2 regions of the Actinoplanes sp. NPDC051343 genome follow, and region 1 is predicted to be linked to the other one. Evidence: riboswitches for the same ligand, from Rfam matches in the RefSeq annotation. Region 1 holds a riboswitch; the other holds the start of a gene.
The links. A riboswitch is a leader RNA that binds a small molecule or an ion and turns the genes downstream of it on or off. The one in region 1 is predicted to bind ZMP and ZTP.

Region 2: it holds a riboswitch for ZMP and ZTP, as region 1 does, so the genes downstream of both, ACIA5C_RS46805 (glycine hydroxymethyltransferase) here and ACIA5C_RS38755 (phosphoribosylaminoimidazolecarboxamide formyltransferase) in region 1, are expected to answer to the same signal.

The regions. Positions count from the first base shown of each region.
Region 1 is NZ_JBITEL010000015.1:80,324-87,512, forward strand. It holds gene ACIA5C_RS38740 (CDP-glycerol glycerophosphotransferase family protein) at 46-2,301, opposite strand; gene ACIA5C_RS38745 (DUF5941 domain-containing protein) at 2,298-4,175, opposite strand; gene ACIA5C_RS38750 (PspC domain-containing protein) at 4,417-4,596, shown strand; ZMP/ZTP riboswitch at 4,602-4,687, shown strand; gene ACIA5C_RS38755 (phosphoribosylaminoimidazolecarboxamide formyltransferase) at 4,703-5,755, shown strand; gene ACIA5C_RS38760 (hypothetical protein) at 6,618-7,046, opposite strand.
Region 2 is NZ_JBITEL010000027.1:16,777-23,965, forward strand. It holds gene ACIA5C_RS46790 (discoidin domain-containing protein) at 1-1,825, opposite strand, end outside; gene ACIA5C_RS46795 (metallophosphoesterase family protein) at 2,232-2,729, shown strand; gene ACIA5C_RS46800 (alpha/beta hydrolase family protein) at 2,801-4,003, shown strand; gene ACIA5C_RS46805 (glycine hydroxymethyltransferase) at 4,046-5,467, opposite strand; ZMP/ZTP riboswitch at 5,486-5,576, opposite strand; gene ACIA5C_RS46810 (cation:proton antiporter) at 5,699-7,189, shown strand, end outside.

The DNA of each region.
Region 1 (7,189 bases):
GGTGAACGTGCCATTTGCGCAGAGTGATCAAGCGCTCACAGTAGCTCAGGCCGTTAACCCGGACTTAAAGAAGATCTTGCGCACCACCCGCTCGGCCGCACCCCCGTCGTCGAGGTAGCAGAACTTCTTGCGAAATGCCGCTCGCGCGCTGGTGGCTTGCGGTCCGGCGTACGTGCCCAGATCGAAAATTTCCCGCAACGACCGGAAATCGACGGCCACCGAACCCGGCGGTTCGGCGAGGAGATCGAAGTACGTGCCTCTCAGTTCCTGATAGACCTGCCAATCCGGAACGAAAACCACAATCGGCTTATCGAGTACCGCAAAATCGAACATCGCCGATGAATAGTCGGTCACCATGACGTCGGCCGCAAGGTACAGATCCTCGATCACCGGATAGGCCGAGACATCGACGATGCCGGCGCTGCTCGGCGGAACGGAGTCGGCTGCCTTGGACCCGGCCGCCGCGGTGCCGGCCGCCGCAGAGCCGGCCGCCACAGAGCCGGCCGCCACAGAGCCGGCCGAAGGTGGCGGAACGTTGAAATAGTGTGCCCGCACCAGCAGCACCGTGTCCGGCCCGAGCATCTCGGCCAGTTGCTCGACGTCGAGGACCGGCTGCCCGGCCGGAAGCCACTCGCGGTGGGTCGGGGCGTAGAGGACCACCCGCCGGCCGGGCCCTAGACCAAGCCTCTCGCGTACGCCCCGGACCTCGGCGGCCGTGGCCGTCGCCAACCGATCGTTGCGGGGATAACCGACCTCGAGCGTCTCGTAGCGGCACGGATAGGCCCGCTCCCAGGCAATCGTGGTGTGTGCATTAGCGGACACGCTGTAGTCCCAGCGGTCGGCCCGCCGCATCTGGGCCGCGAAGTCGGTGTCGCGGATGCTCGCCGGATGGTCGAGCTGGTCCATCCCCATCATCTTCAGCGGCGTGCCGTGATGGGTCATCACGTGGGTGGTGCCGCGCCGCTTGATCAGATGGTTGGGCCAGTTGACATTGTTGATCAGGTAGCGGGCCCGGGCGATCGCCCGGTAATAGGCGAAGCTGCCGGAGACCACGTATCCGGTGCCCGGTGGCACGCTCGCGGCGCGGCCCCGGCCGACCACCCAGAGCGCCCGCACCTGCGGTGCGAGCTCGGCCGCCTTCGCCGCGACGGCGGCCGGATTGCAGGTCACCCCGCGGTACCAGTACGCCGCGTAGAGCGCGAGTGACTGGTCGATCGGCAGCAACCGGCGCATCGCATGGTAGGCAAGCTGGTAGACGCCCTGGCGGGCCTGCATGATCGGCCGCTTCGCCCGGCGCTTCCATCGGCGCAGGCCACGCCGGGCCTGGCGGGCGCGGCGCAACGTCACGTCGGTCACCCGGAACGCCGGGTAGGAACCGCGGCCGACCAGGTCGAAACGCAGCCGCTCGAGCCGGGAGGACGGCTCCGGGAAGCCCGTCGGCGGCCGGAAACGCTGATAGTTTTCGGCCATCCGGGCGAAGAATCGGCGGCGGGAGGCGGCCGGCACCCGGGTCTCGTGGCGCAGCACCTGCAGGTAGTGCCAGATCATCCGGCGGAACAGCCGGCCCTTCAGGTCGTTACCCGGGTCGCCGGCCAGTTCGAGCGCCCGCTCCCAGTGGTCGAAGACCTCGAAATGCCGGTCGCCCACCGTACGCGTGATCGCCCCGGTGCGCCGCTGCCGATAGTGCACGCACGTGCGGGGCAGGGTCGTGATCCGGTCGGCGGCGACCAGCAGCGGATAGGTGAACGAGACGTCCTCGTACCAGCCGGTCTCGAACTCCAGCCCGAGCCGCGTCAGCAGGTCACGGCGCACCACCTTGTTCCACGCCACGTGCAGCACGTCGAGCACGGCCGGCCACTGCTCGGCGGTGAACGTCTCCGGCGCCTTGGACAGCAGCTTCTTGGCCGTGCCGGCGTCGACCTTGCCGTTCCAGTGCACCCGGTCCCAACCCGCGATCAGCAGGTCGGCGCCGGTCTCCTGCAGGCGCCGGACGACCGCGGCGAGCGCACCCATGGCAAGCCAGTCGTCGCTGTCGAGGAACCAGACGTACTCGCCTTTAGCGTGCTCGAGGCCCAGGTTGCGGGCCCGGCCGAGCCCGAGGTTCTCCGGCGCTGTGATCACGCGGACGCGGGGGTCGCGGGCCGCGTATTCGGCCAGGATCTCGCCGCTGCGGTCGGGCGAGCAGTCGTCGACGGCAACGATCTCGAAGTCCGGATAGGACTGTTCGAGCAGCGAGTCGAGGCATTGGCGCAGGTAACCCTGAACCTTGTAGACCGGCAGAACGATGCTGAGCAGTTTCACGCCCGGACTCCCGCCGCTTCGCCGACGGCGCGGCGGTTCGCGTCCAGGCCCCGATCTCGGCGCATCTTGTCGAGGAAGGAGACGGCCACCGCGGCGCAGAGCAGCGCTTCACCGAGCGTGGCCCAACTGGTCAGGCCGGCCACCGCGAGCACCACCACGCGCCCGTCCCAGCCCAGCCCAGCCGAGCCACCGGTTCCCGCCGGGGCGCCCTTCTCCATCCGCGCGGTCAAGTCATAGTGCCGGAGCGCAAGCAGGAACAGGAGCAGGAACACCACCGGCGGCGGCGTTTTTCCGATCACGCCGACCGCAACGACCAGCAGGTATTCGCCGGCCCTCAACGCCGCCGGCACCAGCCAGTCGAGTGGGCCGCCGTGCCGCGCCCGAGCGGCCGCACCGGCGGCGAGCATCAACAGGGCCGCAACCGCGAGCAGCGGCCGCGCCGGCCCCCCGGCGAAGGCCACGACGACCAGACCCAGTGCGCCGACCACACCGAGCGCCGCACCCGCCAGCGGGGCCGGCAGTCCGGCCCGCGACAGCACCCGGCGCGTCAGCAGGCCGTCGTCGCGGTGCCGCATCGTGTCGACGGTGTCGAGAACACCGACCTTCATCGAGAGCGAGCGCAGAGAGCGCAACGCCAGGGTGTACGCGAAGGCCAGCGCACCCCAACCCACGACCGCGGTCAGCGCGACCCGCCCGTCGGTGAAGATCGCCAGCAGCGCGATCAGGGCCCAGCGCTCGCCGATCGGGAAGACCACGATTCGCTTCAGCCAGTACGCCGCCGAGCCGGTGTCGCCCTGCACCCGGTTGGAGGCGGCGCTCAGTTTCGCGCCCACCCCACCCATGGCCTGCGGGCGGGGCCGGGACGCCGCCTCGTCGTGCAGGGCGCCGTACCACGTATCGGTCATGTGCCGGACGGTCTGCATGAGGATCGCGGTGATCGCGAGCGGCCACGCGTAGTGCAGCCCGATGCGGTCGGCGCCGGCCGCGAGACCGGCATAGGCCGCGTACTCCTTCGCGCGGTCGGCCATCGTGTCGAGCCAGCCGCCGAACGTGCTGAACGTGCGGGTGTAGCGGGCCAGCTGACCGTCCACACAGTCCAGCACGAAGCCCAGGTAGAGCAGGATGCCGCCGAGGATCATCGCCGGGCGCGAGGCCTGCCAGAAACAGAGCGCGGCGGCGACCGCGAACAGCACCGACCACCCGGTCACCGCGGTCGGGGTCAGACCCAACCGGGCGGCGATCTTGGTCACCCGGGGCGACCAGGAGCTCACCGCGTACGTCGTGAAGAAGTCGTCCTTCTCCTTCACCGCGAGCCGCAGGCGCGCCCGGTCCTCGTCGATCCCCGCGACCGCGGCCTGCGCCTTTCTCAACGATTCGGTGGTGCGCACCTGCTCGGCGTGCAGCAGACGGACCGGAGTGGCGATCGGCACCAGGCCGTTGGCCAGCAGAGCCGGCAGCAGATCGTCGGCCGACCGCATCTGCCCGGCCGACCTGGCCAGCACCGGCAGATCGGCCGGGGCGATCATGATGGCTCCGGCGAACCGGGCCGTGCCCGTCCCGTCGGCCGCCGGCACCACCCGGCCCCGGTCGTCGCGCAGGTCACCGGACGGGTCGGGGACGACCAGCGCCGTCGTGCGCCCGGCCGGCTCGGTAGCGAGTGTCCACAACAGACTCGGGTGGGCGACCAGGTTGTCGGCGCACAACAGCACCGGTTCGTCTCGTGCCAGCGTCGCCATCTCGCTCCCCACGGTCACCCGGTCGACCTCGGACGCGCCGGCCGCGCGCAGAGCGGCGGTCAGATCGTCGGCCAGCCGGACGGCGTCGGCGGGATCGAGGGAGTTGCCTGGACCGGCGTAAAGGACGGCCAGCGTCACCCCAGCATCACCGCTTGCCTCCTCGGCCCGCCCGACATGTCTGATGAAAATCGGCGCGGGAAATCTAAGGGTTGGGAGCTGAAAGAGAGCTTAACAGCGGGTGCTCAGGGGGTACGGGTCACCCGTACGGGGATCCGGTCGCCGATCTCCACCTCCAGATCGAGGGAAGGGCGGCCGGACGCCCATACCGTCGAATCAGGTCGCGGCGCCCGCCGCGGCCGAGCCTGAAGGAGTGGTGACCGTGACCCGCCTCGCCCGACCCCGCAACGACCGCTGGATCGCCGGGGTCTGCTCCGGCCTGGCCCGCCGCTTCGGAGTGTCCTCCGGCGTGATGCGCCTCATCTTCGTTGTCTCGTGCCTGCTCCCCGGGCCCCAGTTCATCATCTATCTGATCCTCTGGGCGTTGATGCCCAACGAGTAGAGTCGGTGCCGGGCCGCGACTGGCGAGGGTGGAGCACCACCGGGGAGCGGCCCGGCCGATTTGTCGGGTGCCGACCGCCTGGGTGCCTCCGTAACTTGGAGGCACAGTGCTGGAAAACGTCGGGGTGCTCCGCTACGGCATCAACCCTCACCAGACCCCCGCGACCTGGGCACCCGTCGAGCCGGGAGCGGCGCCCCTGCGGGTGGTCAGCGGGCTTCCCTCGTACGTCAATCTGCTCGACGCCCTCGGGAGCTGGCAGCTGGTCCGCGAGGCCGCCCTGGCCCTCGGTCTTCCTTCGGCGGCGTCCTTCAAGCACGTCTCCCCGGCCGGCGCGGCCGTGGCCGGCCGGATCGACCCGGCGATGGCCGCCGCCTACCGCCTCGACCCCGGCCACGTCGGCTCCCTGACCAGCGCCTATGTGCGCGCCCGGGACGCCGATCCGAAGAGCTCCTACGGCGATTTCGTGGCCGTCTCGCACCCGGTCGACCTCGAACTGGCCGCCTTCCTGCGCGAAGTCGTGTCGGACGGCATCATCGCCCCCGGCTTCGAACCGGGCGTCGTGGCCGCGCTCGCCGCCAAGAAGAACGGCCGTTTCCTGATCCTCGAGGCCGACCCCTCGTTCACACCGCCGCCCATCGAGGTCCGCGAGGTGTACGGCCTCCGCATCACGCAGCCGGTCGACCTCCCCCTTCCACCGCTGTCCGGGGACCTGCTCCTCGGCGCGGTGATCGCCCGCTACACCCAGTCCAACTCGGTGGTCTACGTAACCGACGGGATGGCCCTCGGCGTAGCGGCCGGACAACAGTCCCGCATCGACTGCACGGCGCTGGCCGGATCAAAGGTAGACACCTGGTGGCTGCGGCGACATCCGTCAGTGCCTGCTTCGCCGGCCACCCGCATCCACGATCGGGTAAACGCGCAGCTCACCGCCGCCCAGGCGGTCCCCGATCCGTCCGCCTGGCTGGCCCGGCTCAACGGCATAGCCTTCGTCTCGGACGGCGCACTACCGTTCACCGACAACATCGCCGAAGCTCACCGCCACGGCGTCTCCGCCATCGCCGAGCCCGGCGGGTCGGCCCGCTCCCCCGAAATCGCCGCCGAATGCCGCCGCCGGGGCATCTCGTTGATCCAGACCGGGCAGCGACTCTTCCGGCATTGACAACGCTCCGTTTGGCCGTCCATGCCGCGGTAATCGCCGTCGGCTGAGGGCGTCACCTCACCGGCCACCGAAGCATTGCCGCTCAAGGTGCGGCGTTGGTTGCGCTCAGTTGTTGGAGCGGGGCAGGCGGCCGCCTTCGGGTTGCGCGGAGTTACTCGCCGCGAAGGCGTCGCCGACATCGACAGCCGAGCCCGGCGTCAGATCGCCGCCGTCTTCCCTTCACCTAGCCGGCTGAGGTCCGCCCGAACTCTCGGCAGCAGTCTCGGCCCTGGTCACGGCCGGCCCCGTTCCAACGGCGTCAGTCCCGATTCAGCCTCGCCCGCTCCACGGCCTCAGGGAAAACCGGCGTCAGCGCGCCTCCCCCCACCCTCAAGCCCAGCCGAAATCCGCTTCAAAGTCTCCAGGGGATTCGGCGACGGCCGGGGGGCTCACGGGTCTGAGCCGCGGTTCTCGCACTGCGGGACGGCTTCGTCGGGCGGCCGTGGCCTCGGTCTCGGTCTCTGCCGCGACCCGGCCTCGCCGGTCCGCGTGCGTCCCGGTCCGACCGCGGCTCGTTCCCCGGACCGCGGCTCGTTCCCCGGACCCCGGTGGACCGGGCTCCACCCCCGCCACCTCGAGCACGTCCAGGGAAGACCGAGGAGCCGCGCCGCTGGCTCAAACCATGCCGCGACCTCGGCGCCTGTGTCGGAGCCGGCAGGCAACCTCGGCGCCGACCACCGGTCTGTGTCCGGCGTGGCGTCTCGACGCCGGCGCTCCGCGGATGCAGCCACGGGATCGGTCGCAACCCGTCGTCGGTGGACTCAGGGACCGGGCTCTGGTCGGTGACCGGTCCGGGCCGGTGGGCGCCGACACTGTGCTTGGTTTACGGGCCTTCGGAAGGGGTGGTGCCTGGCTGCGGGGATTCCGGTGTGGTGGGGAAGGGCGCCAGGTCGGGCGTGATCCAGGAAGCGCGGGCCTCGGCGGAGGCCAGGCGGGAGCTGGAGTAGTGGGCGGTCAGCAGGCGCTTGTCGAGGAGCCGGGGGAAGCGCTGCAGGAAGGCGCCGAAGTCGTCGGGGCCCTCCGGCACGTGGTGGGCGACCAGGTGGGTCCAGGCCTGGGTCATGGTGGCGTGATATTTCTGCGGGGCGCCGGCGTAGCGCGCTGTGCGGCGGATGCCGGCCGCGAGCAGGTCGGGTGCGGCCGAGGGGCCGTGGCGGCGGACCGCAAGCCAGGCCAGGTGCAGGTGTTCGCGGTGTCCGAAGCGGTCGGCGCAAGTCATCACCTCGGCCATGAGCGACTCGAAGGCGTCCATGACCGGCAACGTACGACGCCGCAGCTCACAGTGCGACCGAATTGACCTGAGCCCGCGTCGGCCGGAAGCCGCCTGAGTAATTTGCGCAAGGCACTCACGGCGAGAGCCCGCGGGTCACGTTCCCGAGAGCCGCGTTCATCCGA
Region 2 (7,189 bases), on a different contig from region 1:
CGGTCACGTTCTGGCCGTTCACGGTCAGGCCGGTGTCGGCCGTGTTGGTCGTCCAGCCGACGCCCGAGCCGTGGTCGGCCCGCCACGCCCAGATGTGGTCGATGATCGCGTTGCTGCTGTTGACCAGCAGGCTGTTGGTGGCCTTGCCGGCGCCCGCGCCGCCGATCCGGAAGAACACGTCCTGGATCGTGGTCGGGTTGCCGGCGTGGCTCGCCGACGACCCGTTCGGGCCGACGACCAGCAGGTTCGCCGAGTTGGTGGTGCCGGCGTCGAAGAGAATGCCGGCGATCTTCACGCCGTCCACGTCGGACACCTGCATTCCAGTGACGCCGTTGTCCGGGATGATCGTCGCGTAGCCGAGGCCCAGCACGACGGTGTTGGCCCGGGTCACGTTGATCGTCTGGTTCACGTGGTAGATGCCCGGCTGGAAGATCAGGTTCAGGCCCTGCGCGAGCGCCTGGTTGATCGTGGCCGCGCTGTCGCCGGGCTTGGCGACGTAGAACTGCGAGAGCGGGATGCTGGTGCCCGGCGTGTTGCCGTTCGCCCAGGTCACGCCCGACGCGTTGGTCTGCAGGTTGGGCACGAAGACCGCGTAGTTGCCGCCGGTCTGGTAGAGGTAGGGCTTCTCCCGGATGACCGGGGTCGAGCCGATCGTGGTGTACGGCGGGTTCGGGAAGCTCTGCGCGGGAGCACCCTGCACGCCGACGAACTCCTGGTTCCAGACCGCGTTGGTGTTCGAGCCGATCTGGCTGTTGCGGGTGAACCACTGCTGCTGGGAGTACTGCCCCTCGGCACCGGTCATCCGCGAGTCGGCGATGTAGCCACCGGACGCCCAGCCGTAGCCGTTCGGGGCCAGGTTGACGCCACCGTGGACGTCGATCCGGCGGAACGGCGCGGCCTGCGAGACGGCCCAGCGGTCGTCACCGGAGACCGGGTAGAGCGACAGGTTCTCCACCGACCGCCAGAAGTTCTGGGTCGCATTGCCCTGCATCCAGCCCGCGTCGACGGTGATGTCGCCGTGGATCTGCACGTCGTCCGGGTTCTGGCCGAGGCCGAGCACCGAGGTGTAGAAGCCGACCTGGATGTTCAGGCCGCTGTACGAACCCGGCTTGAACGCCAGCACGTACCGCTGGGTGCCGAACTGGTTCGACTCCTGCTGGTGGAAGATCGTGTCGGCCTGGCTCTGGATCGACGCCGCCGACATGCTCGGGTCGAAGACGATCACGTTGGAGCCGAGGCTGCCACCACCGGGCTGAGTCGGGCCGGTCGGCTGGGTGGTCGGCGGCGTGGTCGTGCCGCCACCGCCGGCCGTGCCGAAGACCTTGAACTCCCACAGCGAGTAGCCGTAGCCGGAGGTGCGCGCGGTGCCGTACATCCGCACGTACCGGCCGCTGCCGCTGACGTTCAGGTTCTGCGTGCCGCCGGTGCTGGTGGTCGTCGAGTAGATCGACGTCCAGTTGGTGGCGTCGTTCGACGTCTGGATCTGGAACGCCTTGCCGGCGGCCGTCTCCCAGTCGAGTTCGACCGAGGTGATCGTGGACGTCTGGCCGAGGTCGACCTGCAGCCACTGCGGGTCGGAGAACGCGCTCGACCAGCGGGTGCCGGCGTTACCGTCGACGGCTTCCGACGCCAGGTAGGCGCCGGCGGCCTCGGTCGACGACGCGGTCGCGGGCTTGCCCTGCGAGAGCAGGGTGTCGGCCGCGCTCGCACCGAGCGAGGTGGTCACGGCGTACCCGGCGACGACGGCGGCCACGAGGCCACCGATCGCGCCGAGGCGCCAGGGGGAGCGTCTCCGCGGGGGTGCGGAGTTAGCGGGGATGGTCATTGCTTCTCCTTGGGCGGGGAACTGCAAGGGGGACTTCTTGCACCCTGGGGGGAAGCTGATCTCCACATTGACGGGGAGAGCGCTCCCCCGAGAACGACGCTAAGGACGGTCCGGTGAACTGTCCAGAGTTCGGCCGAGTTCCGGAACCGATCGATAACGCGGACGTGCTTGTGGATGTCACATCGATGCGCAATGGGCCGATGTACGTTCGGGCATCGGTGCAGGTAGATGACTTGCCCTGGTTTCCCTTTTGCTCCCGGCGACGGCATCCGCGACCCTCGATAACACAACCGCCGCAACCGGTTCCGACGCGGACCGGAAAGACTCGCATCAACGCCTGGAACACGCATAACCGGGCAAAGGTTCGGGAAGCGCTTTCTGACCGGTCATCTACTACGCTGAACCCATGCGGCTGGTCCTGACCACCGACACCCACCTGCCCAAGCGCGCCCGTGACCTGCCGGCCCCGCTGTGGGACGCCATCGACGAGGCCGACGTCGTGCTCCACGCCGGCGACTGGGTCGACGAGGCCACGCTCGACGCGATCGAGGCGCGCGCCGACCGGCTGATCGCCTGCTTCGGCAACAACGACGGTCCGGGCCTGCGGGCCCGGCTCCCGGAGATCGCGTACGCGTCGCCGGCCGGCCTGAAGATCGCGGTGCTGCACGACTCCGGGCCGTCGACCGGACGCACCGAGCGGATGGCCGCCCGCTTCCCCGACGTCGACCTCCTGGTCTTCGGCCACTCGCACATCCCCTGGGACACGACCGCCCCCTCGGGGCTGCGCCTGCTCAACCCGGGCTCGCCGACCGACCGCCGGCGCCAGCCGTACGCGACGTACATGACCGCCGTGGTCACCGACGGTGCTCTGGTCGACGTGCGGCTCCACGAGCTTCCTAGGTAGGGACAGCCCTACTCCGAATCCGGATGCTGGCCGGGCTGATTCGGCGGCCGCGAATTTCTAGCGTCGGTCCTATGAGGAAAACGCTGAGTTCGGGGATCGCGGCGACGCTGGTGGCGGGGTCGTTCGCGGTGACGGGGGCACCGGCGCAGGCGGCGCCTCCGCTCGGCGGGCTGGTCTCGGCGACCAGCCTGCACGAGTACGCCACACGCGCCGACGTCGACGCGTACCTGACTTCCGACGGCTTCAGTCCCGAGACCGACCGCTACGGGGTGCACACCTATCGGCTGGTCTATCGCACCACCAGCGCAACCGGGAAGCCGACCACCGCGAGCGGGCTGGTCGCCCTGCCGGTCAGCGGTTCCCGACGGCTGTCGACGGTCGAATTCGGGCACGGCACCGAGATCTACAAGGATGACGCGCCGTCCACTTCGGACGACGTGTTCGTGGACGGGCCGGCGGTCACGTTCGCGTCGGCCGGGTTCGCCGCGGTCGCGCCCGACTATCTCGGGCTGGGTCTCGGCCCGGGCCCGCACCCGTGGATGGACGTGCCGTCGGAGACCACCGCCTCACTCGACCTGCTGCGGGCGGCCCGCACCTTCGTCGCCCAGCAGGGGCGTTCGCTGAGCCGGGACGTCTACCTGTCCGGGTTCTCGCAGGGCGCCTCGGCTGCTCTCAGCCTGGCCCGCACGCTGCAGCGCGGAGGCGACCCGTGGTTCCGGGCCGCCGCGGTGGCTCCGATCAGCGGCGCCTACGACTTCCGGCACGCGGCGATCCCGTCGCTGTTCACGCCCGCCGTACAACCGCTGCTGGCCAGCGCGTACACGACCTATCTGCTGGTTGCCTTCGACCGGCTGCACGACATCTACCGGGAGCCGGCCGACGTGTTCCAGCCCGACTACGTGCCGCTGGCCGGACTGTTCGACGGCACACACACCGGCCAGGAGGTGCTCGGCGCGCTGCCCGCCTCGATCGACGACCTGCTGACCGTCCGGGGCAAGCAGATGCTGCTGCACCCGACCGGCCGGTTCGCCGACGCGCTGGCCGTGCTCGACAGCGTCTGCACCGACTGGACGCCGCGGATGCCGGTGCGGCTCTACTACAGCCCGGGCGACGAGGAGGCTGTCAACGCCAACACCGAGCACTGCCAGGCCGCGCTCGACGCGCCGACCGTGAACCTCGGCGTCGACCGGGACTACAACGGGTTCGTACACGAGGGCTCCGAAGTCCTCGGCGTACCGGAAGTAACCCGGTGGTTCGCCCTCCTGGCCGGTTGAGAGCCGGATGCCCGGCCGCTTCGGCGGCCGGGCATCTCACCGTCAGAGCGTGACGCTCGGGTAGAGCGGGAACGGCGCCAGCAGTTCGGTGGCCTGCTTGCTGACGCGGTCGGCGAGGGCCGGGTCGAGGGAGTACTTCGCCTTGGAACCCTCGGCCGGGCTGGTGCCGGCGAGCACGGTGTGGATGAGCTCGGCGATCTGGTCCATCTCGGCGGTGCCGAGGCCCCGCGAGGTGAGGGCCGGGGTGCCGATGCGGATGCCCGAGGTGTACCAGGCGCCGTTCGGGTCCTGCGGGATCGCGTTGCGGTTGGTGACCACGCCGGAGTCGAGCAGGGCCTGCTCGGCCTGGCGGCCGGTGAGACCGAACGGATGCACGTCGATCAGCACGAGGTGGTTGTCGGTGCCGCCGGAGACCAGCTCGACGCCGCGGGAGAGCAGGCCCTCGGCGAGCGCCTGGCTGTTGGTGACGATCTGCTGGGCGTAGCCCGCGAACTCCGGCCGGCGGGCCTCCGCGAACGCGATCGCCTTGGCCGCCATCACGTGGCTGAGCGGGCCACCGAGGACCATCGGGCAGCCGCGGTCGACCTGGTCGGCCAGCTCGGGCTGGGCCAGAACCGCGCCGCCGCGCGGGCCGCGCAGGCTCTTGTGGGTGGTCGTGGTGACGATGTGGGCGTGCTCGACCGGGTTGAAGTCGCCGGTGAAGACCTTGCCCGCGACCAGGCCCGCGAAGTGCGCCATGTCGACCATGAACGTCGCGCCGACCTCGTCGGCGATCTCGCGCATCTTCGCGAAGTTGACCTTGCGCGGGTACGCCGAGTAGCCGCCCACGATGATCAGCGGCTTGAACTCCCTGGCCGTCTCGCGCAGGGCCGCATAGTCGATCTGGCCGGTCGACGCGTCGACCCCGTAGCTGCGCTGGTCGAACATCTTGCCCGAGATGTTGGGCCGGAAGCCGTGGGTGAGGTGGCCGCCCGCGTCGAGGCTCATGCCGAGCATGCGCTGGTTACCGAACGCCTGCCGCAGCTCGGCCCACTCGGCGTCGTTGAGGTCGTTGACCTGCCGCTTCTCGAACTTCTTGAGCGCCGGCACCTCGACCCGGTCGGCCAGGATCGCCCAGTAGGCGACCAGGTTGGCGTCGATGCCGGAGTGCGGCTGAACATAGGCGTAAGGGGCGTTGAACAGCGCCTTGGCGTGCTCGACCGCGACCGCCTCGACGGTGTCGACGTTCTGGCAGCCGGCATAGAAGCGGCGGCCGATGGTGCCCTCGGCGTATTTGTCGGACAGCCAGTTGCCCATGGCGAGCAGAACGGCCGGGGACGCGTAGTTTTCACTCGCAATCAGTTTCAGCGATTCCCGCTGGTCGTGGAGCTCCTTGACGATCGCGTCGGCGATCCGGGGCTCGACACTGCGCACGACCTCGATGGCCGCCTGAAAAGCAGTGGATTCGGGACTCAAGTCAGACATGGGACCTCCTTAGCACGATGCTGAGGCCCAGGCGCACGGCAGGTCGTCATGTCGACGGGGCCGCTCCCCGATGGTGACCCATCCCAACGCGCCAGTCACGGCCCGCCGCCGAGCATACCGGCGCCCGAGCTCACCGGGAGTACCCGTCCGGACATCCGGGGCCGCCTTCTCGGCGGAGAACGCCCGGGCGTGTTCCCGCTGCCGAAACCGACGATCACTAGCCTGACCCGGGTGAACGGCGTTCAGCTTCTTCTCATCGTCGGTGCCGGCATCGCGGTGTCGGCCATCGCCCGGCGGCGCGGACTCGAGTCCGGGCTGGTCATCGTCGTGCTCGCGGCCGGGGCCTCGTTCATCCCGCAGATGCCCCGGCTCGAGCTGGAGCCGGAGCTGATCCTGGCCATCGTGATCCCGCCACTGCTCTACTCGGCGACCCGCGGGGCCTCGTTCTCGGCGTTCGGCGCCAACCTGAGCTCGATCACCACGCTCGGCATCACGCTGGTGCTGCTCACCACGGGCGCGCTCGGGGTGATCTCGACCTGGATCCTGCCGTCGATCGGGGCGGCGGCCTGCTTCGTGCTCGGCGCGGTGCTCGCCCCGCCGGACACCATCACGATCGTGTCGCACGGTGATGAGCTGGGGCTGCCCAAACGCATCACGTCGACGCTCACCGGCGAGAGCCTGGTCAACGACGCGACGGCGCTGACGCTGTTCGCGATCGCGGTCGCCGCGGTCAACGGCAACCACACCGGCTGGGCCGCGGGCACCCTCGAGTTCTTCAAGAACGCGCTGCTCGGCATCCTGATCGGTGCCGTCATGGCGGTGATCGTGCTGTGGATCCGCCCGCGGCTGGGCAACGCGACCCTCGAGACCTCGCTGGTGCTGCTGCTGCCGTTCACCGCGTTCCTGGCCGCCGAGCAGGCGCACGTGTCGGGCATCCTGGCCGTCGTCACGGCCGCGTTCTCGGTCAGCGTCAACCTCAGCCTCGACCCCAAGCACCAATATCCGGGCGCCTACCGCACCCGCCTGCAGGAGGACGCGTTCTGGCCGGTCCTCGACTTCCTGCTGGAGACGTTCGTGTTCGCGTACATCGGTCTGCAGTTGAAGTTCGTGCTCGAGGAGGTCTTCCGGGAGGAGCACCTCACCCGCACGCTGGTCGCCTCGGGGGTGCTGCTGGTCGCCGCCATCCTGATCCGGATGGCCGGGGTCTACGTGCTCTTCGGCCGGCGCGTGCTGCAGTGGCGGCTGGTCGGCTGGCGGCTGACCCGCAACCCGCAGCTGCGGGAGCAGTGGGAGAAACAGATGGCGAACGCGGGCAAGCGCGCCCGGAACTACTCGCCTCCGACCCACAAGGAGATCGTGCTGGTCGGCTGGACCGGCATGCGGGGCATCCTGACCCTGGCCGCCGCGGCCGCCGTCCCCGAGTTCACCGACGATCACCGGCCCTTCCCCGGCCGACCGGAGATCCAGGCGATCGCGCTCTTCGTCACGCTGGGCACCCTGCTGATCCAGGGCACAACGGTGAAGGCGCTGGCCCGGCGGCTCCGGTTCGACCTGACCGCGGACCGGGCCGAGGAGGAGGCGATGCGGGAGGACGCCGCCCGGACCATCGCCGACGCCGCGGCCGAGCCGGCCGCCGACGTCGACGACGGGTTCGAGAAGCAGCGGCTCGCCCTCGGCGTCGCGGTGCGTGACCGGCGGCTGACCGAGGCGATCGCCCGGGAG